Linked DNA regions of Prosthecobacter debontii. The protein of the gene in region 2 binds, or shares a complex with, the protein of the main gene of each other region. Links are inferred from orthologs where the notes say so. Each region holds a gene or a part of one and is shown on either strand. Other genes may lie near its edges.

What was found.
Region 1: the proteins of accD (region 2) and B5D61_RS22625 are in contact, whole or in part, in a solved structure (PDB 8UXZ), measured with the Escherichia coli proteins. The link is inferred for Prosthecobacter debontii from one-to-one orthologs.
Region 3: the proteins of accD (region 2) and accC are in contact, whole or in part, in a solved structure (PDB 8UXZ), measured with the Escherichia coli proteins. The link is inferred for Prosthecobacter debontii from one-to-one orthologs.
Region 4: the proteins of accD (region 2) and accB are in contact, whole or in part, in a solved structure (PDB 8UXZ), measured with the Escherichia coli proteins. The link is inferred for Prosthecobacter debontii from one-to-one orthologs.

The regions. Positions count from the first base shown.
Region 1 is NZ_FUYE01000021.1:104,006-111,190, reverse strand. Bases 1,571-4,423 are described here. They hold B5D61_RS22625 (acetyl-CoA carboxylase carboxyltransferase subunit alpha), read right to left. Parts: upstream 3,551-4,423; coding sequence 2,591-3,550; downstream 1,571-2,590. Other genes in these bases: B5D61_RS22620 (LysM peptidoglycan-binding domain-containing protein), read right to left, coding at 3,566-4,423; B5D61_RS22630 (sugar phosphate isomerase/epimerase family protein), read right to left, coding at 1,571-2,444. In the rest of the region: B5D61_RS22645 (secondary thiamine-phosphate synthase enzyme YjbQ), read left to right, coding at 198-620; SsrA-binding protein SmpB, read right to left, coding at 659-1,120; B5D61_RS22635 (DNA-directed RNA polymerase subunit omega), read right to left, coding at 1,166-1,375; more of B5D61_RS22630, read right to left, coding at 1,479-1,570; more of B5D61_RS22620, read right to left, coding at 4,424-4,483; B5D61_RS22615 (hypothetical protein), read right to left, coding at 4,500-4,988; B5D61_RS22610 (potassium channel family protein), read right to left, coding at 5,139-5,834; B5D61_RS22605 (TrkH family potassium uptake protein), read right to left, coding at 5,858-7,185. UniProt on the Escherichia coli protein: Component of the acetyl coenzyme A carboxylase (ACC) complex. First, biotin carboxylase catalyzes the carboxylation of biotin on its carrier protein (BCCP) and then the CO(2) group is transferred by the carboxyltransferase to acetyl-CoA to form malonyl-CoA.
Region 2 is NZ_FUYE01000002.1:330,416-338,718, reverse strand. Bases 4,323-7,182 are described here. They hold accD (acetyl-CoA carboxylase, carboxyltransferase subunit beta), read right to left. Parts: upstream 6,249-7,182; coding sequence 5,397-6,248; downstream 4,323-5,396. Other genes in these bases: B5D61_RS03710 (ComFC family protein), read right to left, coding at 6,383-7,182; B5D61_RS03720 (hypothetical protein), read right to left, coding at 4,323-5,223. In the rest of the region: B5D61_RS03740 (LLM class flavin-dependent oxidoreductase), read left to right, coding at 1-517; B5D61_RS03735 (Gfo/Idh/MocA family protein), read left to right, coding at 522-1,568; B5D61_RS03730 (Gfo/Idh/MocA family protein), read left to right, coding at 1,603-2,862; B5D61_RS03725 (MFS transporter), read left to right, coding at 2,868-4,148; more of B5D61_RS03720, read right to left, coding at 4,177-4,322; more of B5D61_RS03710, read right to left, coding at 7,183-7,186; B5D61_RS03705 (hypothetical protein), read left to right, coding at 7,290-8,063; B5D61_RS03700 (hypothetical protein), read left to right, coding at 8,078-8,303.
Region 3 is NZ_FUYE01000003.1:17,068-21,988, forward strand. Bases 1,988-4,921 are described here. They hold accC (acetyl-CoA carboxylase biotin carboxylase subunit), read right to left. Parts: upstream 4,169-4,921; coding sequence 2,807-4,168; downstream 1,988-2,806. Other genes in these bases: B5D61_RS04875 (Ig-like domain-containing protein), read left to right, coding at 1,988-2,673; accB (acetyl-CoA carboxylase biotin carboxyl carrier protein), read right to left, coding at 4,276-4,809; B5D61_RS04890 (pseudouridine synthase), read right to left, coding at 4,889-4,921. In the rest of the region: more of B5D61_RS04875, read left to right, coding at 307-1,987. UniProt on the Escherichia coli protein: This protein is a component of the acetyl coenzyme A carboxylase complex; first, biotin carboxylase catalyzes the carboxylation of the carrier protein and then the transcarboxylase transfers the carboxyl group to form malonyl-CoA.
Region 4 is NZ_FUYE01000003.1:20,110-23,005, forward strand. It holds accB (acetyl-CoA carboxylase biotin carboxyl carrier protein), read right to left. Parts: upstream 1,768-2,896; coding sequence 1,234-1,767; downstream 1-1,233. Other genes in the region: accC (acetyl-CoA carboxylase biotin carboxylase subunit), read right to left, coding at 1-1,126; B5D61_RS04890 (pseudouridine synthase), read right to left, coding at 1,847-2,896. UniProt on the Escherichia coli protein: This protein is a component of the acetyl coenzyme A carboxylase complex; first, biotin carboxylase catalyzes the carboxylation of the carrier protein and then the transcarboxylase transfers the carboxyl group to form malonyl-CoA.

The DNA.
Region 1 (7,185 bases), on a different replicon or contig from region 2:
CGATCAGCATGATGCAGGCGGTGCAGGGCGTGGTGCATGGAGGCTTGACCCCTGAGCAGGCCTATGAGAAATACAACGATCTCAAAGCCCAAGGCACTAAGTAAGCCGAATCGAGTGATCTAATTCAACATGCGAAAGCCGTCGTGATGCATTGCTCATCACGGCGGCTTTCCTTTGTCTAAAGCAGTTTTCCTAACATGTCCGCACACGCCGAATCCTTTCGTATCCACACCCGAGGCAAAGGCACCTATCAGATCACGGAGGAATGCCAGCGGATCATTCAAAACAGCGGCATTCGCACAGGAACAGCCACAGTGTTCGTGCAGCATACGAGTTGCTCATTGGTGATCTATGAGAACGCCGATCCCTCAGCACGCACCGACTTGCACAGCTTCTTTGACCATCTTGTCCCTGAAGATACGCCCTACTTCGTGCACACCTATGAAGGCCCCGATGACATGCCCAGCCACCTGCGCATGGTCCTGACGCGCACAAGCGAGGTGGTTCCTGTCATGAACGGCAGGCTGACTCTCGGCACTTGGCAAGGTATCTTTCTCTTCGAACACCGACGAGATCCTCACACACGCAGCATTGTAATCAGCGTGGTGGGAGAAAAGTAACCCTTCATTCCACCTATGGGCGCTCAGATTGAGGCTCTTTAACCGTGTTTACGGTTGAAGCTGGAGACGACCTTTTGCACCTCGCGTTTCACCGCCTTCTCCTTCAGGTCCTCGCGCTGGTCGCCCTTGGTTTTGCCTTTACCGACTCCGATCTCGACCTTCACGTGCGAGCCTTTCCAATAGGCCCTCAGGACAGGCAGGGCTAGGCCCTTTTGATCGGTCTGGACGAACAGCTTTAAGATCTCCCGCTTATGCAGGAGGAGACGTCGGGTGCGTCGAGGTTCATGCTGGCTGAAGCTGGCCTTTTCATAGATCTGCACATCCATGTTGTAGAGCCAGACTTGGCCACGCTCGACTCGCGCAAAGGCGTCACTGATGTTCAGCTTACCGAGGCGGATTGATTTGACCTCCGTGCCTCGGAGTTCCACCCCCGCTTCGTAGCGCTCAAGGATGTGAAAATCCCGGAGCGCTTTGCGATTGGTGGCAATTTCGTCGGACATAGCCGGGTGACGGCTAGGTGTTTCCCTGCCGACGGAATTGAAAGATTAAAGTTCGGATGGGTTGAACTGCTCAACCTTGATCTTGCCTTGGATGATCTCCAGCAAGGCGACATCGGCCTCACGCATGCCTGGACGACGGTCCACCAGAGGGGCACGTCCGGACGTCAGTTGCTTTACCCGCTTCGATACCATGTTGATCAGGATCGGTGGGTCTTTGACAATAAGGGCGGCTTGTTCGACGAGTTCGGCTTTCATCAGGGAATGCGGTTTGGCCTCCCACCCTGTTTGAATACAGAGGGGAGGCTGACTGTAGGAGAGGTTCGCGGTCTGGCAAGCGGGAATTTTAGCCCTCTTAACTTCAGGCCAATAGGCTGCGGATTTCCTCCAAGGCTTGCTTGGTGCGCTTGATCCCCTCGATTTCCGTATGCTTCGAGCCTTCGTATTCGATGCCGATGTAGCCTTTGTAGCCTGCTTTGACGACGATTTCGATGAGTCGCTGATAATCCAGCGTCATCTCGCGGCCTTCGCGGCGGTCTTCGGTGTAGAATTTTCCAGCTCCGGTATCCCAGTCATAGGCCTTGGCACTGACGGCCTGCTTCACCCATGGCATGAATTCGCGAACTCCTTTGTAAGGGTTATACAGTTCGCCTTTATTTCGGTCCGTGTAGAAGTTGCCCAGATCTGGCAGGATGCCCACGCGGGCATGATCTGCCATTTTCATGACGCCAGTCAGCCACAAACCGTTGCTGGACAGGCCGCCATGGTTCTCGACCACGACGTAGAGACCCCGCTTGTCACCTTCAACACAAAGAGCATGCAGACCTGCCGCGGCGTGCTTCATCTGCTCGTCATAGCTCAGCTTCGGATCGCTAGCGGCATTGACCCGGATGCTGTGGCAGCCCAAATGAGCGGCGGCGTCCAGCCACTTGAGGTGGTTTTCCACGGTCTTGGCGCGCTTCGCATCATCGGGATCACCGAGATTGCCTTCACGGTCCACCATGATGAGCAGGCCTTTCACGCCTTCACCTTCCTGGCGCTTTTTCATTTCATCCAGATAGGCTTTGTCTTGGGCCTTATCGGCAAACATCTGGTTCACATACTCCACGCCATCAATGCCCAGGCTGCGAGCGATTTTGCAGAAGTCCAGGTGCTCCAGAGGCTCAGCACCTTCACGCTTGAACATGCCTTTGTTCAGGGACCACTCCGCCAGAGAGATCTTGAAAAGCGGCTCGGCATCAGCAGCGCGGACTCCGGCGGCGGAAGCGGCGAAGGCAGCGGAAACCATCTGGAGGAAATGACGGCGTGTGGGGGATGGGGTAGTCATGGTTTTTGGGAAGTGCCAGTTCAACCGAGACGAAGAGTTCTGGCAATCTCTTTCGTTTTACAGCCCACATTCCACCCCATTTCCGGCACAAAAAAGGCCCTGCACTTTTCATGCAGAGCCCAATTGAAACAGGGACTTCGGCTGCCTCAGTTCTCCGTGTATTTGCCCAGAGCGCGGAATTTCTGATACCGCGCTTCGAGCAACTCGCTGACTGAAAGTTTTTCCAAGTCGGCAATGGCATTCAGCACGGCATCTTTCAGGGCCATCGCTGCCACGTAGTGGTCATTGTGTGCTCCGCCTGCAGGCTCAGGCACGACACCATCAATGATGCCCAATTTGGAAAGATCCTGAGCACTGAGTTTCAGAGCAGCTGCCGCTTCGGGAGCATGTTCACGATGCTTCCACAAAATGGCGGCGCATCCTTCAGGGCTGATAACGCTGTAGTAGGCGTTTTCCATCATCAGCACGCGGTCGGCGATGCCGATACCCAAGGCCCCACCCGACCCCCCTTCCCCAATCACCACGGCCACGACGGGTGTGCGCAGGGTCATCATCTCACGCAGGTTAAAGGCGATGGCTTCAGCAATGTTACGCTCTTCCGCCCCGATGCCTGGGAAGGCTCCTGGGGTATCGATCAGAGTGACGATGGGCAGACCAAATTTCTCCGCCATGCGCATGAGGCGCAGCGCCTTACGATAGCCTTCCGGATGAGCGCTGCCAAAGTTGCGCAGCAGGTTTTCCTTCGTATCTCGGCCTTTTTGGTGACCGATCACGACGACTCTACGGCCGCCCCAAGTCGCAAAACCCGCAGGCATGGCGTGGTCGTCACCAATGTGGCGATCCCCGTGCAATTCGGTAAAGTCTTCACAGCAATGCTTCACATAGTCCAGCATAAAGGGACGATTCGTGTGACGAGAGATTTGCACGCGCTGCCAGGGGTTGAGGTTGTTGTGAATATCCCGCAGCATGGATTCCGCTTTCTTTTCCATGTCGGCGATCTGAGCAGCCAGTTTATCGCTCGGTTTGGTGGCGAGCTTCTTTTTGGCCTCCTCAATCTCTTCGCGGAGTTTGATGACAGGCTTTTCGAATTCCAGGACGTGTTTCATGAGACAAGGATAAGATTAACGGACGAAATAAAGCTTGGAGCCGTTATACACCAGAGCAAACATTTCCTCCAGGTCCTCGCGGGCGAGGAAGACTCCAGATTCAGGCGCGACCTCCAGCTCAGGCACTGCAGATGCAGGGTGTCCTGGTGTAGGGGATGGCACAGAGGGTGCCTTGACCACCGGAAGAGTGCGTAAAACCACCCCGGTGCGGCTGGCGGGCAACCACTTTTCAGCTTCTGAATAACGCGGATCCGTGGACAACACAGGTTTTCCATCAGCGACAGCGGATTTTCCTTTAATCTCCATGTCCGCAGGAATTCGCACTGCGGAGGGCAGACGGATGTCGAGGGCTTTATACTCCTTAAAAAAGAACTCCTTTTCCCCCGCTTTACGAAAGAGGGCCACCGTTTTATCGGAGACGTCCACCTTAATGCTGAAATTCAGCGGTAGAATGGTGAGGTGATCGCCCGGCTGAAGCACGGTGCCCATAAGGCCGTTCAGACGGATCAGCATGTCAATGGTCGTCCCCTGCTTGGTTGCGATCAAGGCCAGAGAGTCTCCTGGCTGCACGATATAATCCTTTTTCCCGGCCTTGGACTCCGCTGAAAAAAGCTGATCCATGTTAATATCACCGATGATGCGCTTCGCTTCGACACAAGTCGGCGAATCCGGGAACTGCTGGATCAACTTAAACAAACCATCCCGCCCCGCCTCAATTTTGCCTTCACGAATCAAATCGACTGCCGCATCGAAACGCTTGGCCCCAGGATCGATACGCGGTAAATCGCTCTTTTTGATCGTGGCGATTTCGTCACGGATCCGACGATCCGGCTTTAAGATCTTGTCATAAATATAGTAGGCCGCCGCCATGCTACCCAGGGTGATTCCCAGGACGATGAGAAAGAGCAATACTTTGAGTTGCGCCTTGGCCATAGGTGGGGGGCGGCGATCAGTCGAGAAGACCGCGCCGCTTAAAGTCGAAAAGGTTAATCTTCTGGGACTTCTCGATCATTTCCACCGTGAATTTCAAGAGGCAGATCTCCCAGGCATCGTCCACGCCAGCAATCACTGCCCGCATGGGATTACCAGAAATCCGAATATCCTCCATCAATTTGCCGCAAACCGCTTCCATCGGTTCATGGACGACATCTTCAGTCATATCGTCCATTTTAAATCTGAAGCCATATTTCAGAATGGCCAGGCGATGCAGGTTTTCTTTCAAAAACTCGCCAAACGCAGCGCCTTGGGGGCCAAACCCGTCAAAATCAAAATCCGCCGTCGCAGCGGGATCCGGGCGCAAAATCATTGGCTTCTCAGCCGTGATCTTCCCTTGTCGAATCCGCGACGTATTGACGCTGTCCATCAGCTCGGACACGAGCTGGAACTCAAACTGGGTCGTGCCAAAGGTGTCGATGCGCCGGTCAGGCTCATGCAGCACCTGAGTATTCTCCAGGGCGTATTGGATGTCATACTCCGAATGCATTGGGGGATTGGTCAGCATAAAGCACAACCCGTTCAGGGCGAATGATTTCTCATTTTCTGACAGAAAACCTGTTCACTTGTGCTAAGGCGACCGCGAGGTTGCCGATTATTCCTCACAATGATCGTCCAATAGCCTGCGGAGATTTTTTTCCGTACCGAAGAGCAGCAATATATCCCCCTCCTCGAAAATACGGGTGGGATCAGGCACGCCGATAATCTTGTCCACCACAGGCGCGGACCCTGTGAATCCCGAGATGGGTTTATGCCGCAGCACCGTCACCAGATTCAGGTCGTATCGTGACCGCAGCCCTGCCTCTTGGAGGGTCTTACCGATCAATCCAACCGGCACCTTGACCTCGGCAATTTCATGCCCCTTTCCGACAGCCAAGCTATTGCGCACATCGGGGGTCTTCAAGGTTCGCGCCAGCCATGCAGCCGCCATGGCCTCAGGGATGAGCAGTTCATCGATCTTCAGCAGCTTCAGCAAGCGTGCATGCAGAGGATTGATGATGCGGCTGATGATCCGCTTTGCTCCGACCTGTTGGACATTTGCCGCAATGGAAAGCGCGGCTTCAAAGTCCTTGCCCACCGCCAAGATGATCGCATCGCAATCCGAGACAGGAATGTCTTTGAAAACGTTAATGTCGGAACAATCTGCGGTGAGAAGGAATTCCACCTCGTCCTTCATCGCCTCGATGTGAGCTGGATCATTATCCACGCCAATGACCTCATGCCCATCCCGAATGAGATGGCGGGCCAGATGGGTACCGAAAGTGCCGAGACCGATGATGCAGAAGCGCATGATAACAAGCGGGTTGAAGTCGTTTAGAGAAGGAGAATATCCTCGGTGGGGTATTGCAGCGGGCGACGCCGGGTCGCCGGAACGAGGGAGGTCAGCAAAGTCATGAGGCCGATACGCCCGACGAACATATTCACGATAAGCAAGCCTTTAGCCCCATCACTTAGCTCAGGTGTCAGATTCAAACTCAGCCCCACAGTGGCAAAAGCACTGACCAACTCGAAGATCAAACTGGCCCCTTCCACTCGGGGTTCGAGTTGACGTAAGATCGCCAGATTGACGAAGAGCCATGCGGTCGTCAAAACCAGAACCACGAGCGCCCTCGGTCCTAGCATATCTGGCAAACGACGCCGGAAGAGAATCAACTGCGGGAACATGCGCAGTTGATTCCAGAGGTGCAAAGCTGCGACCGCAAAGACCGTTGTTCTCATCCCTCCAGCAGTGCCGCCAGGAGAACCTCCGATCAGCATCAGCAAAATTAAAATCTGTGCTGTTACCGGCCCAATACCGCCCATGTCCACGGTATTAAAACCCGCTGTGCGAGCTGTCGCCGAAAAGAACCAAGCGGTGATCCAACGCCCACCATTTTCTTGGCCTTTAAAGAGCAGGTATTCGCTGACGCCCATCGCTAGCGCACCGCCGACCAGCAGGATGAGAGTCACGGTCAAAACGAGACGGGTATGAACACGCAGCCTCACTCTGGGGCTCGCAGGATTTTGCAGTCTCTGGAAGCGCGCTTGGAACCATAACAGCAAGTCACGAATGACGAGCGAGCCCATCCCTCCCAGGATGATCAGCAGAGAGATGCAAGCCTGGAGCGAGACATTTCCCCGCACCCAAGAATCCGCCAAACCATCGGGCAAGGTAGAAAAGCCCGCGTTACAAAAGGCCGAAATGGAGTGGAACACGGCCTGGAAGGCCCGCTCAGTGACGCCATGATCGCTGGGTAAGGCTCCATAGATCCAAACAGCACCGAGCAACTCCGAACTAAGTGTGAAGAGAATGATGAACCGTAAAGCGTGAGACACATGGGCCAGATGCTTCTCGGAAATCATCTCCCCCAAACACTGGCGATCATACATGGACATGCCATGAAACAACATCGTGCTGAGATAGAACGTGATCGTCATGATGCCCAAGCCCCCTATTTGGATCAGAGCTAAAAGGATGATCTGCCCCGTGGGTGTGAAAAAGTGGGCTGTATTTTCCACGGCCAAACCCGTGACACAGACGGTACTCGTGCTGGTGAACAGGGCATCCAGCCAAGAGAAATGCTCCCCTGCAGCAATGGCGCGCGGGAGCTTTAAAAGCAATGTGCCAATGCCGATGATGAGAGCAAAGCTTCCGATCAAAA
Region 2 (8,303 bases):
GTTGGCGGAGACGATGCGGGGTATGTCTGAAAAAGCGGCCTCCTACGGGCGCACCCTGGATTTTGGGTTACGCATTCATGTCATCGTTCGCGAGACGGAAGCTGAGGCTCGTGCAGCGGCGGATAAACTGATTTCAAAACTCGATTTAGAGAAAGGCCAAGAGATCAAAAATCGATCCATGGATAGCCAGAGTGCAGGGGTTTTGAGGCAAGATGAGCTTCGCTCGAAGAGCAAAGATCTTTTCATTGAGGATCATGTCTGGTCAGGCATCGGGCTCGCGCGCAGCGGCTGCGGAAGCGCCATTGTAGGAGATCCCGATCAGGTCTTGGCGAAGCTCAACCGCTACATGGACATGGGCATGCGTGCCTTCATCTTGAGCGGTTATCCTCACCTGGATGAGTGCGATCTTTTTGCCCGATATGTCTTGCCAAAACTGCCGACTTGTCGGCTGAATGAAGTCCAAAGTCGGCGGGTTTCGAACCCTGCGACTCCTCTTACCACGGCTCCCCGTCATTGATTTTATGTCTGCCCCTGTTCGTTTTGCCCTCGCAGGTTTCGGTGCCTGGGGGAAGCTTCATGCTCAGTCCATTGCTGGTAACCCCGACACCAAGATCGTTGCGATCACCGCTCCCTCCGAGGCTTCGCGGATTGAGGCTCAGTCGCTTTACCCCGAAGCTCAGATCTTCGCGGACGCAGTCGAGATGATCGCTCAAATAGACTTTGATATTCTCGATATTGTGACTCCGAGTTACACGCATCGGGAGATCGCGGTCGCGGCGATGAGCCGAGGCAAACATGTGCTTTTGGAAAAGCCCATGGCCATCACTTTGGAAGACTGTAAAGCGATCGTGGCTGCTGCTCGTGAGTATGGCGTGCATCTGGCGGTAGGACATGAACTCCGGCTTTCTTCTCAATGGGGGGAGATCAAGAAGATCATTGAGCGTGGCACCATTGGGGATCCCCAGTATGTGCTCGTCGAATTATTGCGGAAGCCTTATCGGCTGGGCGCTAGCGGCTGGCGCTATGATCAGAGTCGAGTGGGGAGTTGGGTCTTGGAGGAACCAATCCACTTTTTTGATCTGGCTCGCTGGTATCTTGAAGGCAGCGGCGATCCCGTGGAGCTGTATGCTTATGGCAATTCACGCGATCCTTCGCGGCCCGAACTCTTCGATAACTTCAGTGCCATGTTCAAGTATGCCAACGGCAGTTATGCAGTGGTTTCCCAGACGCTCGCTGCTTTTGAGCATCATCAGACGGTCAAAGTCAGTGGCACGAAAGGAGCTCTGTGGGCTGGCTGGAGTGGAGCCTTGGATCGGACCCTGGAGCCGAGTTATTTCCTCAAAGTGTTCGACGGCGAAAATCTGGAGGAAGTGAAAATCGAAAAGCACAGTGGAGAGGTCTTCGAGCTCCGAGAGGAGATCGCTCAATGTGTGGAAATGGTCCGCACAGGCAAAGCTCCGATCGCGACCGGGCAAGACGGTTTGTGGTCGGCTGGGCTATGCCTGGTTGCCGAGGAATCCATTCGCCAAAAGCAACCGCTTCCTGTCGGTGAGTTGTTGAAGTTTTAACCCAACCTAAAGTATGACAACGCGCCGTAGTTTCATGACGTCTGCTTCTGTCGCTGCTGTTTCAGCAGCGACTCATGCCTTTGCGGCTCCTTCGGATGGAGATATTAAAATCGCTCTGATCGGCTGTGGCGGCCGGGGAACAGGGGCTTGTAATCAGGCCCTCAGTGCAGGTTCGACTGTCAAGCTGGTGGCCTTAGTGGACCCCCTGGAGGGGAAGGCTCAAGCCGCCTTGGACATCTTGAAACAAAAGCATGAGGGGCAGATTGATGTGTCGCCCGACCAAGTCTTTACCGATTTTCAAGACTACAAGAAAGCCTTTGATTTGGCGGATGTGGTCTTGATCACGACGCCACCGGGGCCACGGCCTTTCTTATTTGAGCAGGCGATCAAGGCGGGTAAACATGTCTTCATGGAAAAGCCTGTCGCCACAGATGCGGCGGGTGTTCGGCGTGTCTTAGCTGCAGCACAGGTTGCCAAGGAAAAGAAGCTGAATGTCTGTGTGGGATTTCAGCGTCGTTATGATCCGGGTTACATGGATGTGATCCAGCGCATTCACAACGGTGAAATCGGTGATCTCGTTCATGGTCGTGTTTATTGGAATGGCACCTCTCGCCCAGGCTTCCCTCGTGAACCGGGGGAAAGTGAACTGCATTACCAGATTCGTAACTGGTATTTCTTCACTTGGATGAGTGGTGACCACATCCTCGAGCAGCACTGCCATAATCTGGATGTAGCCAACTGGGTGATGCAGGGCAAAATGCCGATCAAAGCCGTGGGGCACGGAGGGCGTGAGGTGCGCAAAGCGCGCGAGAACGGCACCATCTTCGATCATCACACGGTTGAATTTGAGTATGAAAACGGCATGCGTATTCTCAGCCAGTGCTGCCAGATCGGCGGCAAATGCGCACGCGATGTGAGTGAACATTTTCATGGCACCAAAGGAGTGGCAGACCTGGGCAACGGAGGAAAATTCAGCATCAATGGTCAGCCTCCTGGCGGGAAGCGTAGTCGCACCAAGGAAGACCCGTATCAACTGGAGCACGATGCCTTCTTTGAAAACATCCGCACGGGCAAGGTGCGGATTGATGCCGAATACGCTGCTCACAGCACCCTGATGGGTGTCATGGGGCGAATGGCGAGTTACACGGGGCAAGTCATCACCTGGGCACAAGCGCTGAACTCCCAAGAAATCCTGGTGCCCGATGACCTCACTTGGCAGACCGAACCGCCCGTGAAGCCAGATGCTGATGGATGGTATCCTGTGGCGATTCCAGGCACGACTCTGCCGATCTGATAAATATGAGGGCCGAATCTCCTTCCACCAAATGGTATGCAGGCGTCACTCGTTATCAGTGGCTGGTGCTTATTGTCGCTTCTCTGGGCTGGATCTTCGATGCGTTTGAAGGTCAGCTTTACAACATTACTCGGGCGGACATGCTGCCTGAGTTGCTACGAGTTGAGGCTGCAGACCCTGTTGTCAAACTGTGGGGAGAGCGATTCCTGGGGATCTTCTTGATCGGTGGAACGCTCGGTGGCTGGATCTTCAGCTCACTGGCGGATCGATGGGGGAGAAATCCGGTGATGGCTATGACCATCCTTTGTTATTCTCTTTTTTCAGGGTTAACAGCGTTTGCGACCGAGGTCTGGCAGGTTGGGGTGTTGCGTTTTCTGGTGGCAATGGGTGTTGGTGGCGAGTGGGCCGTAGGGGCAGCCTTGGTGGCGGAGGTCTTTCCTAAGCAGGCGCGTGAACGTGCCAGTGGTATCTTTCATGCGACGAGTGTGGCAGGGCTCTGGCTGGCCGCAGCCGCAGGGCTGATGGTGGGGACGCAATGGCGCACCGCGTATTTGATCGGTGTGGTGCCGGCTCTTCTCGTGTTGTGGGTGCGCATCAGCATCAAAGAACCAGAGTCCTGGAAACAGGCGAAGGAGACCAAGGCTGAACGCATGGGGAGTTTCAGTGAATTGTTAGGCACGCCTCTGTGGCGCTCCCGTGCGATCTTTGGCGCTCTCTTGGCCATGGTGGGTCTCGCCACTTTTTGGGGCGTGGTCGTGGCAGGGCAAGATATCGCGGCAGACTTACTCAAACGCTTGGGTGACCCGGACGTGGCGAGTAAATCCAAGGTGGCCTTCGGTTTCATTCAGACGGCTGGTGCGGGGCTAGGCATGTTGGCTTTCGGCCCCCTCAGTGCGCGCTGGGGACGTCGGCGAACCTTTGCCATCATGCATCTCGCGGCTCTGATCATGACACCGATCATCTGCTGGCTGCCTTCTTACTTGATGAGCTATGGCTTATTGCTCTGCCTGCTGCCGCTGTTTGGCTTTTTCGCACAGGGAATCCATGCGGGTTATGCGGTCTATTTTCCCGAGCTGTTTCCCACCCACCTGCGCGCAACCGGAGCGGGATTCTGTTTCAACACGGGCCGTATTCTGGCGGCACCTGTGCTGATCTGGTTGTCAGCCTATATGAAGTCCACTTTCGATCTCAGGCTTGCCATCACCTATCTAGGTGGGTTGTTCCTGTTCGGCTTGGTGTTCTTGGCCTTTCTCCCAGAGACCAAGGGACAGGACCTCCCTGAGTGAGGATCATGTGAACCGACTGAGGGGCTGCTTATTGGGCTGCGGTGGTCTTTACCACGTCGCGGGCTAGCTTCAGCATTTCGCCACCGTGTTCCATGAGGAGAGACTTTTCTTTCTCCGATTTTGAGGCGGTAGACGCCGGCAGCGGCGTGCTGGGGGCACCGCTGGGATTGTAGGCTTTGATGTCTGGCAGGGGAATGGTTTTACCCGTGGCTGCATCCGTCGTCGTCGGTGCTGTCGAAGCGGGTGCTGGAGGCGGTTTGGGGGCCGCAGGGGGAGATTTGGCAGGGTCGTCCTTGGCGGCTTTGTTGGTGGGCACGAGGTGATCCTTATTCGGAGCTGCGGCCTCATTGCCGTTAGGGGGGCTCGTTGTTGGAGGTGATGGTGGTGTAGACGCAGGTGGGGGCGGTGCAGTGGAGTTGGGTTGCGCCGGATTCGTCGCCGCAGGAGGCGGTGTATTGTTAGCGGGCGTAGTCGCAGTGGCAGGGCTTCCGGCTGGAGGAGTCGAAGTCGTAGCGGTCACCTCGGGTTTGGTCTGATACTTCACGGCTTGATACAGCAGATTGTAGTTATGCCGGATTGCCGCAGGGAAGGACACTCGTCCAGGTTCCACGACCTTTTCTCGCAGGAGTTTGGAAGACAGATCAGCCACCAAGTCTGTGCCCACCTTGACCGCGCGATCAATCTGGGGAGCGGCTACCGAGGTGGTGGCAGAGGCGCCCCCCTTGATGAGTTCGCTGGTGATGGTGCGTCCCTGTAGGGCAAGGCTGCTTTGGGCTGAGACGAGGTCACCATTTGGGGCAAAGCTTAACTCCAGGCTGGCATGGTCATCGGAAGCGAAGAAGCCGCGGCAGTGGTCGATACGCACCGAGACGAAGATGCCACCATCAGGAGAGGGGGAAACCTCTGGCTGGTAGGTGCGATAGTCCGCTTCAGACATTTCATACTCGGCAGCCTTGCCTTTACGTGCCAGCCACCCCCCGAGGCTTTTGCCGAAGGCTTCGATATCAACGACAACCTCGGCATGAGCGGAAGCCATTGTTCCTGCCAGAGTGATGAGGAGAAGGGAGCGATTCATCAGAGTCATAGGACATCAACGGGAATCGTTTTTAAACTGTTTCCGAATGCCAGTTATTCAAGGCGTTTCACCCTTTCCGCTAATCCGCAATGACATTGTGGGACAGAAAAAATCCACCGGGGGCTGCCATTGGCATGTCCACGGTGGATCGAATAGTCCGAGAAAGAAGCGGATTAGGCTGCTGCAGGAGCTGTGGTCTTGGTCACATAGCGGAGCAGACCCGCGATCTTCGAGCGCATGTCTTTGCGTTCGATGATCATGTCCACGAGGCCGTGCTGCATCATGAATTCTGCCGTCTGGAAGCCTGGTGGCAGATCAGCGTGGGTGGTTTCCTTCACCACACGAGGGCCTGCGAAGCCGATCATGCACTTCGGCTCGGCAATGATGACGTCACCCAGGGTCGCAAAGCTGGCGGTGACGCCGCCGGTCGTTGGATGCGTGAGGATGGAGAAGTAGGGCAGACGGGCTTCGGCATGGCGTGCCAGCGCTCCGCTGGTCTTCGCCATCTGCATCAGGCTGAGAATGCCCTCGTGCATACGAGCCCCACCGGAGGCGGAGAAGACGAGGACAGGTTTGCCTTCGGCAGTCGCGGTTTCAATGGCACGAGTGATCTTTTCGCCCACCACACTCCCCATGCTGGCACCGAGGAAGCGGAAATCCATGATGGCGAGCAATACGGGGATGCCTTCAATGTTAGCCCGTCCTGTGACGACGGCTTCTTTAAGACCGGTCTTGTTTTGGTAGGCTTTCACCTTGTCCACGTATCCTTTGAAGCCCAGGGCATCCACGGAGTCGAGTTGGAGGTCCATTTCTTCGAAAGTCCCTTCATCGACGAGGCTGGTGATACGCTCTCCACTGCTGATGGTGAAGTGGTAACCACAGTTGGTACAGACACGCAGGTTTTTGGCTAGGGTTTGCTCGAAGAGACTCTCTCCACAGGATGGGCATTTCGTCCACAGCCCTTCGGGCATGTCCTGCTTCTTTTCACCAAATTCGTTAACAGAGCGCTTTTTGAAAAATCCCATGATCGTTTGTTGTCGGTCCATCCCTTTACCATTCGGACGTCCTTCCCTCCCCGGATGGCTACCGCGGGAAGGTCGGCGGAGACATCCCGCAGACCGGAAGGGCGACCGGCAGGTTGCCGGGCGTGGGGCCGATACTAACCACGGGCTGCGGTAATCACCACCACTTTTTCAGCCCCTCCCTCTCGCTTCAGGATTTTTGCACACTCATGAGCCGTGGCGCCGGTCGTTAAGACGTCATCCACCAGAAAAATTTTTCGCCCGCGAAGGTCGGGCAGTCTGAACCAGGGAAGCGAACGGCGTAGCGAAAACGCTTTCCGGAGATTGGCAAGGCGTCGGTGCCGCTCCAGCCGTGTTTGAGTGCGAGTCATGACGCGACGCCTCAGGATTTGGGCGGTCGGGATGTGAGTGCTTTTGGACAGTAAGCGGCAAAGCTCCCAACTTTGGTTGAATCCCCGTTTCACTTGTCGTGTCCAGTGCAGGGGCACGGGCACGAGCAGCCATTGAAGGAGGTCTTCATCGGCCAATCGGGGGTCGGTGAGGGCGTGTTGAAGTACATCCACCAGGGCGGCACGCAGGGAAAGATCCTTCCCATATTTGAAGCTGTGAATCATCTCCCGTAGCGGCCCCTCCGCTTTAAAGCCAGAGCAGGCGAAGTCGAAAGCGATGCGACGACCCTGGCAGTTGGAGCAGCGGAAAACGCTGGTCGCGGGACCGGCGAAAGGCTCGCCGCAGACGGAGCAATAGGGAGGCTCGATGGGGGTGAGTTCGTCTTGGCAGGATGGGCAGATCCATGCCGCCAATCCCCGCCGGGGCGCTTGTGCGGGCAGAAGTTCATCGCAATGACGGCAGACCCGGGGATACAAGGCATCGAGGAAGCCTTGAGAAACCCGATGCCAAAGACTTGAAGCTTGCGAGAAACCAGACCCTTGATCGCGCATGGCGGTGAATGATGGGATGAAGCGTGGGAAGTGACAACGGCAAAAGGTGTTAACGAGAGAGAGTCATAGTTGCCATCTTCCTTAACGCCTGCCTAACTTGTCCATGATGAAACTGCTGCTGAGGATTTTAGCCGGAATGCTGCTGACCACGCCTCTCCTAGCGGTGGAGTTGGTGGGACCACCTGAGGTGAAAGCCTTTGAAGACAGGGCGATCCTCTCCTGGAAAACGGACGTGGCCTGTGGCACGCGCGTGAACTACGGATTTGCGGCTGATAAACTCGACCAAAAAGTCGAGGGCGGAGTGTCTAGTGATCATGTGGTCGAGTTGATCCATCTGAAGGCCGGAACGACTTATCACTACAAGCTAGGGAGCGCGCGCCAGCAGTTGTATGTCGGCCGCTTTGTCACGGATTCGAAGGGTCAGGGCCAGCATGTCATTGAGGTCAAACCCGAGCCACCCTCCGAAAAGAAATCTCTTTTGGCCAAAGTATGGGGACTGCTGAGTGCGGATGATAAACCCGAGGTGAAAGCGCCTCCAAGCCCTGCCCAACCCCGGGCACCTCCGACGCATGAAACATGGGGGCGGATGGAGACACTGCAGGATCATTTCATCCGTCATGGCCCCGACTTCCGTTGCCTAACCGCAGATGAATATGCAGCTCAAGCTTGGCAATTGCTGCAAAGGGCAAAGTCTGGCGACACGCTCATGAAGTGGGATTCAGCGGATGCCACCCTCCGGGTCTTCGATCCCCAGACGCGGGCTTTTGCCGCTTACAACCGAGACGGCACCACGAAGACCTATTTCCGTCCCCAAAGCTCCACCTACTGGCAGCGCCAGCCTGGGAAGCCGATCCAGCCCGAGAACCTGTCCTTTTAAATACAGACGATTCGATGAAAGCTCCCTCCTACTCCTGCCCTGTCTGCGGTTTTCAAGGTTTGAAAGAACCTCCTCGTGGTCCTTCGGGTGGCCCTAGCTATGAGATCTGCCCCGCCTGCGGATTTCAGTTTGGTGTTAGCGATGATGACGATGAGATCAGTTACGATCAATGGCGGGCATCGTGGGTCGAAAGCGGGATGGAATGGACGAGTCTGGGGATTTCTCCGCCCCGAGGCTGGC
Region 3 (4,921 bases), on a different replicon or contig from region 2:
GCCTTCTATCAAGAGCGTCATGTCGCTCTCTTCTCGTCGGTATCCGCTCCTTGAAAACGGACATAACCAAGCCGCTTTCGGAATCGCTGCATTTCGCGTCGCTTACGATAGGCCGGAGAAATGACCCCTCGCTTGTAGGTTTTGCGGATGATATCCCCATCAATTTAGGAGCGATCATGTGATATACGATCATTTTGATGGATAAAACAATTATAAAATCTTGAGTGAGTCTACTCAGACATCATCAAGCGAAGGACAATCACAGGATCGCTTAGGTACTGTCATTCACATTACCCCTCGCCTATCATGAAAACACTTCAAAATGACCCTCTCTCGGTCGATGGTAGCCCTTGCCTTCAAGGGCTTGTTCAGTCTTACACACTGAAATATTTGTTCGCTTTCTTATTAAGTTTAATCGCACTAGCGTCACCACCACCTGCACATGCAGATCCAACGCTTGATGATCTCGTCATCGTTGATGTGGGTCCAGATTCAGCCGAGGTGAAGGTCGAACTTCCGTCTCTCTTTATTGGCACGGTCAAACTGATCTACACCGATGAGGAAGGCACAACGAATGAAGTCGTTAAGCTCAACGTCAATGCACTCAACTTGGTCGACCTTACGCTGCCTATCCAAGTCACAGGCCTTGTCCCGGATACCGCCTACACTGTCCGCGCAGTGGCTACGGGCCTTTTGGGTACAGTCTACAATACCGCAGATGCGGTTCTTGAAACTCTGCCACTCGATGGCGACCCACTCCTCGACCTAGTGGCGGTGGAGGTAGGAACGGAGTCAGCAGAGTTGAACATTGAGTTACCAGAACTTTTTACGGGCACGGTGACTGTCGTTTACGAGGATGAAAACGGAAATGTGAACACGGAGGTGATCACCGACGTGGCCGGTCTAACCAGTCTGGACGTCAATCTGAATGATCTCCTTGCAGGCACCACTTATACTGTGCAGGCCTTAGTGGATGACCTCCTTGGGACGATCACTGAAACGGTAACTATCATTGTGGACACACTCCCACTACCAGCTACTGAAGCACCTGAGGCGGTCACCACCACGGCCACGAACATCACCACCACCAGTGCGACCTTGAACGGGACAGTCGATCCCAACCAGTCTTTAACCGTCTATTATTTCGAGTATGGCAAATCTACCGCCTACAGTAGCAGCACGCTCCCCGCTCCCCTCGTCGCGGGTGACAGCCCGGTGGCAGTTCCAGGTCCGATCAGTGGTCTGACGCCCAACACACTCTACCACTTCCGCATCGTCGCCACCAACAACGCTGGCACCAGCCGTGGCAGCGATGCCACTTTCACTACAGAGGCAGTGCCACCCAACACTCCTAACACAGCGCCTGTGGCATCGGATGACTTCATGTATCCCCAAGGAAACGCCACCTCCGTCGCAGTGCTGGACAACGACACCGATGCGGAGGGCGATCCCCTCACCATCTCAGAATTCACCCAGGGCACGAGCGGCACTGTGACGACGGGTCCCGACAACACGTTGGTTTACACGCCGGGACGTAATTATCGGGGGACAGATTCCTTCACCTATACCATCACAGATGGTGAGTTCAGTGATACAGCCACTGTTTACGTCCAGGACTACTACCAAGCCACCACCGGTATCTACAACGGTCTTGTCTCCAACACGACTCCGACGAATCGCAACACGGGTGTTCTTACATTGAAGGTCAACAAACGCAGCTCTTACACCGGCGTGCTTCAACTTGGCGGCCTGAGATATCGTTTTAAAGGTGCCTTTGACCCTTCCGGCAATTCGGTCGTTAATGTCAATCGATCCAAGCTTACGCCAGTCAACATCAGCCTCCATCTCAATCCTTTCCGTGGAGCAGTGGAAGGCACGATCCTGGTGGATAATTTCAGTTCGACTACTGTAGCGAAACGCTGCCCCTATAACATCAAGTCTAACCAGACTGCACACTACGGCCGCTACAATGCTGTGCTGAATCCCGCCGTCGGCCCCAATGTGCCGTTAGGCAACGGTTACATGGTCTTCAGTATAGGCAAGACCGGAGGGGTCCGCGTATCTGCCAGACTGAGTGACAATCGCCCATTTACCACCTCAGCTTATCTCGCGGCAGACGGCACCTTCCCTCTCTACAATGGCATCTATCCAGCCAATTTCAGCGAACGTGGCAGCTTGGGTGGCCTAGTCACCTTGGAAAATCCTGCCACGGCAGGCAACGGCAGCCTGACGGCCAGTAGCACTCTACGGTGGTACAAGCCCCCTCAGAGATCGGGCTTGTATGCTTCTGGTTTTACTGCCGACGTGGATCTAACAGGGTCTCGCTATGGAAAACCTGTCACTGGAACTCGTGTCTTCCAGGTGGACAATAGCAATGGTCAAGTGAAGGTGACTATCACAGATGGTAACCTGAGTTCCCCGATTTCTGCCACCTTCATCTGGGCCACGAACAATAAATTGGTCGCCACGGGTCCAAATCCGGGAAATGTGCAGATCAAGATATCACCAAGCACTGGGGCATTCTCAGGTAGGTTTGTAGACCCAGGTACTGGGCTAAAGAGGAGCTTTCGAGGGGTGATCACTCAGCGGCAAAAATATGGCAGCGCCCTATTCCAGGGCTTCACTCACACTGGCACTGTCACCCTTTCTGAAAGTGGCTTCGAACCTAACTGAATCTTCGACACTCCAACAATTCGTTAATTCCTGCATAAACCAAACGGCGCAGTCCTAGCGGGCTGCGCCGTTTTTTTGAATACTTTGCTGTGAACGTTAACGTCTTGAACAAACAATCGTTAACACGCCCATCTTACCCTTTCATCCCTTCCTGGCGGAGGAAGTTCTCCACCCAGGTGATGTCATACTGGCCGTTTTGAAAGTCACTGGTGGTCAGCACTTTGCTCTGGAGAGGGATCGTGGTCTTGATGCCCTCCACCACGAACTCACCCAAAGCACGGCGCATGCGACGAATCGCGATGTCTCGCGTAGCCCCCGTGACGATGAGCTTGGCGATCATCGAATCATAGTAAGGAGGCACTTCGTAACCGGAATAGACGTGCGTGTCTACGCGCACGCCACGACCACCGGAGGTATACCACAGATTGATGCGGCCTGGGCTGGGGGCAAAGTTACGGGACGGGTCTTCAGCATTGATACGGCACTCGATGGAGTGACCGCGTGCGGTTGCATTCAACACGTGTTCACTTAGAGGCAGGCCTGCAGCGATGCGGATCTGCTCCTTGATGAGGTCACAACCATAAACTTCTTCCGTGATCGGGTGCTCAACCTGGATACGGGTATTCATCTCCATGAAGTAGAAATCTTCACCCTTGTTATCCACGAGGTATTCGATGGTGCCACAGTTTTCGTAACCGATCTCTTTGCAGATCTTCACGGTGGCGTCGCCCATACGCTTACGCAGGCTGTCGGACATTTTCGGGCTGGGACATTCCTCAATGATCTTCTGGTTGCGGCGCTGCATGGAACAGTCGCGCTCACCCAAATGGACCACGTTGCCATGGCTATCCGCCACCACCTGGAACTCAATGTGGTGAGGCTTCTCGACGAGCTTTTCCATGTACATGGAGCCGTCACCGAAGCACTTCAGAGCTTCCAAAGAAGCAGCTTGGAAACTGGAAATCAAAGTCGCTTCATTGAGCACCGGACGCATGCCACGACCACCGCCACCGGCGCTGGCCTTGATGATCACAGGATAACCAATTTTACGTGCCCACTCGATGGCTTCCTCTTCGGAAGTGATGAGACCTTCAGAGCCTGGAGTCACTGGCACACCCGCCGCACGGGCGGTGGCACGAGCCACGTTCTTGTCCCCCATCATGGAGATCACGCGGGAGCTAGGCCCAATGAACTTGATTTTGCACTGTTCGCACACGTCGGCGAACTCGGCCTTTTCAGACAGGAAGCCATAACCAGGGTGGATAGCATCCACGTTAGCGATCTCAGCGGCGCTGATGATACGGCTGATTTTCAGATAGCTTTCCGTGCTGGGACCAGGCCCAATACAGATGGCTTCATCGGCCAAGTGGACGTGCATGGAATCCACATCTGCCTCGGAATACACAGCGACGGTTTTAACATCAAGTTCTTTACAGGCGCGAATGATGCGGACGGCGATCTCACCACGGTTGGCGACGAGGACTTTGCGGAACATGCGGGTGCGGGAGGGAAAGAGAGAGGGTGCTTAATTGAGACGATTGACGCCCTGACTGCCTGACCATCAAGTGGCTCAAGCAGTCAAGAGTAAGCTCACAGGTTGTCTTAGACCTTCAGCTCAAACAGGGGCTGACCGTATTGCACGGGCTTGCCATCCTCCACCAGAATGCGGGCAATGGTGCCACGCATCTCGGCTTTGATTTCATTCATCACCTTCATGGCTTCAATGATGCAGACATTGCTGTTTTCATCCACTGAGTCACCGATGTTGGCGAAAGGCTTCTCACCAGGAGCAGCGGAGCGGTAGAAAGTACCCACCATCGGGCTGTTGATCGTCGGACCGGCAGGCTCCGAAGCAGCAGGAGCTGAAGCGGCGGGGGCAGCACCTGCTACAGGCACCGGAGCGGCGGCGACTGGAGCCGCCAAGGCCATCGGGGCGGCGGCAGAAGCCATCGGCAGATTTTTCAGCAGCTCTTTAGCCGCCTGGAAGTCAGAGCCGCGGCGCAGCTCCACTTTCGATCCTTGGGTTTCGAAATTGAAATACGTGAGATCGTTCTCGGCCATCAGGGCCACGATCTGTTTGATCTGCTTCAGGTCCAAAGCTGTGGCCTCCTTGTCGTTTGATTTTGTGTCGTCCATTAATGGGATGTGAGTGCGATTGGCGGTGATGAGGTTAGCCCCTCTCACTCGCGTGGCAAGAATAAAGAGAATCCGTGTTTTACGGACGACGACGTGGGCCTTTTTTTGCAGG
Region 4 (2,896 bases), on a different replicon or contig from region 2:
CGGAATAGACGTGCGTGTCTACGCGCACGCCACGACCACCGGAGGTATACCACAGATTGATGCGGCCTGGGCTGGGGGCAAAGTTACGGGACGGGTCTTCAGCATTGATACGGCACTCGATGGAGTGACCGCGTGCGGTTGCATTCAACACGTGTTCACTTAGAGGCAGGCCTGCAGCGATGCGGATCTGCTCCTTGATGAGGTCACAACCATAAACTTCTTCCGTGATCGGGTGCTCAACCTGGATACGGGTATTCATCTCCATGAAGTAGAAATCTTCACCCTTGTTATCCACGAGGTATTCGATGGTGCCACAGTTTTCGTAACCGATCTCTTTGCAGATCTTCACGGTGGCGTCGCCCATACGCTTACGCAGGCTGTCGGACATTTTCGGGCTGGGACATTCCTCAATGATCTTCTGGTTGCGGCGCTGCATGGAACAGTCGCGCTCACCCAAATGGACCACGTTGCCATGGCTATCCGCCACCACCTGGAACTCAATGTGGTGAGGCTTCTCGACGAGCTTTTCCATGTACATGGAGCCGTCACCGAAGCACTTCAGAGCTTCCAAAGAAGCAGCTTGGAAACTGGAAATCAAAGTCGCTTCATTGAGCACCGGACGCATGCCACGACCACCGCCACCGGCGCTGGCCTTGATGATCACAGGATAACCAATTTTACGTGCCCACTCGATGGCTTCCTCTTCGGAAGTGATGAGACCTTCAGAGCCTGGAGTCACTGGCACACCCGCCGCACGGGCGGTGGCACGAGCCACGTTCTTGTCCCCCATCATGGAGATCACGCGGGAGCTAGGCCCAATGAACTTGATTTTGCACTGTTCGCACACGTCGGCGAACTCGGCCTTTTCAGACAGGAAGCCATAACCAGGGTGGATAGCATCCACGTTAGCGATCTCAGCGGCGCTGATGATACGGCTGATTTTCAGATAGCTTTCCGTGCTGGGACCAGGCCCAATACAGATGGCTTCATCGGCCAAGTGGACGTGCATGGAATCCACATCTGCCTCGGAATACACAGCGACGGTTTTAACATCAAGTTCTTTACAGGCGCGAATGATGCGGACGGCGATCTCACCACGGTTGGCGACGAGGACTTTGCGGAACATGCGGGTGCGGGAGGGAAAGAGAGAGGGTGCTTAATTGAGACGATTGACGCCCTGACTGCCTGACCATCAAGTGGCTCAAGCAGTCAAGAGTAAGCTCACAGGTTGTCTTAGACCTTCAGCTCAAACAGGGGCTGACCGTATTGCACGGGCTTGCCATCCTCCACCAGAATGCGGGCAATGGTGCCACGCATCTCGGCTTTGATTTCATTCATCACCTTCATGGCTTCAATGATGCAGACATTGCTGTTTTCATCCACTGAGTCACCGATGTTGGCGAAAGGCTTCTCACCAGGAGCAGCGGAGCGGTAGAAAGTACCCACCATCGGGCTGTTGATCGTCGGACCGGCAGGCTCCGAAGCAGCAGGAGCTGAAGCGGCGGGGGCAGCACCTGCTACAGGCACCGGAGCGGCGGCGACTGGAGCCGCCAAGGCCATCGGGGCGGCGGCAGAAGCCATCGGCAGATTTTTCAGCAGCTCTTTAGCCGCCTGGAAGTCAGAGCCGCGGCGCAGCTCCACTTTCGATCCTTGGGTTTCGAAATTGAAATACGTGAGATCGTTCTCGGCCATCAGGGCCACGATCTGTTTGATCTGCTTCAGGTCCAAAGCTGTGGCCTCCTTGTCGTTTGATTTTGTGTCGTCCATTAATGGGATGTGAGTGCGATTGGCGGTGATGAGGTTAGCCCCTCTCACTCGCGTGGCAAGAATAAAGAGAATCCGTGTTTTACGGACGACGACGTGGGCCTTTTTTTGCAGGCGGGCGGGTATTTCCTCCAGCCCGAGGTCCTCGACCTGCCGAATCCGCCCGACCGGAACTTGATTTTCCACTGCCAGAGCGGCCACGTGGACCACCTTCGCTTTTGGCAAAGCGAGCACGTGCGCCACCGGCTCTAGGGCGTTCCTCGTCGTCACCACGAGCAGGCCTACGGCCGCTGGTTCTTGGACGACGCTCTTCATCGTCACCGCGGCTCGGTCGGCCACGTCCGCTTGATCTCGGACGACGCTCTTCATCGTCACCGCGGCTCGGTCGGCCACGTCCGCTTGATCTCGGACGACGCTCTTCATCGTCACCGCGGCTCGGTCGGCCACGTCCGCTTGATCTCGGACGACGCTCTTCGTCGTCACTGCGGCTCGGTTTAGCCCGCTCGCTACGGCCACGCCCGCGTTCATGGTCAGGCTTGGAACTCAGTCGTGGGCGACGAGCAGTAAAAGACGCCTCACCCTCGTCATCTTGGGGGCGAGTCGGCTTTTCAGCGCTGGCTACACGAGGCTTCTCAGCACGCGGTGCGCGACCTGTGGCCCCTTCTTTAGAAAAGAAGCGTTGAACCTCGGTCTCGGTGAGCTGCTTCCAGCCGCCTTTTTGCAAATTCTTAAGCTCCAGCCAACCGATGCGGGTGCGGGTCAGACGCTCGACTTCGAAGCCCAATTGATAAAACATCAGGCGGATTTGTCGTTTCAGACCCTGCTTCAGGACCACATGAGCACGATACTCAGTGATCATCCATGCACGCTCAGCCTTGGCATGACCTTCTTCGGTCAGCATACCTTTGACCAGCTTAGCCATGGTGGCTTGGTCCATGGCCTTATCCACGATCACCTCATATTCCTTCTCGGCTCCCATGCTGGGGTGGATGAGTCGGTGGGAGAGCTCGCCGCGATTGGTCATCAGCAGCAGACCTTCACTGTCTTTGTCCAGACGTCCCACATGGTGGAGGGACTGAAATTGCTTGGGCAGCAAGGAGTAGATCGTCATGCGATCTTTCTCATCACTTCG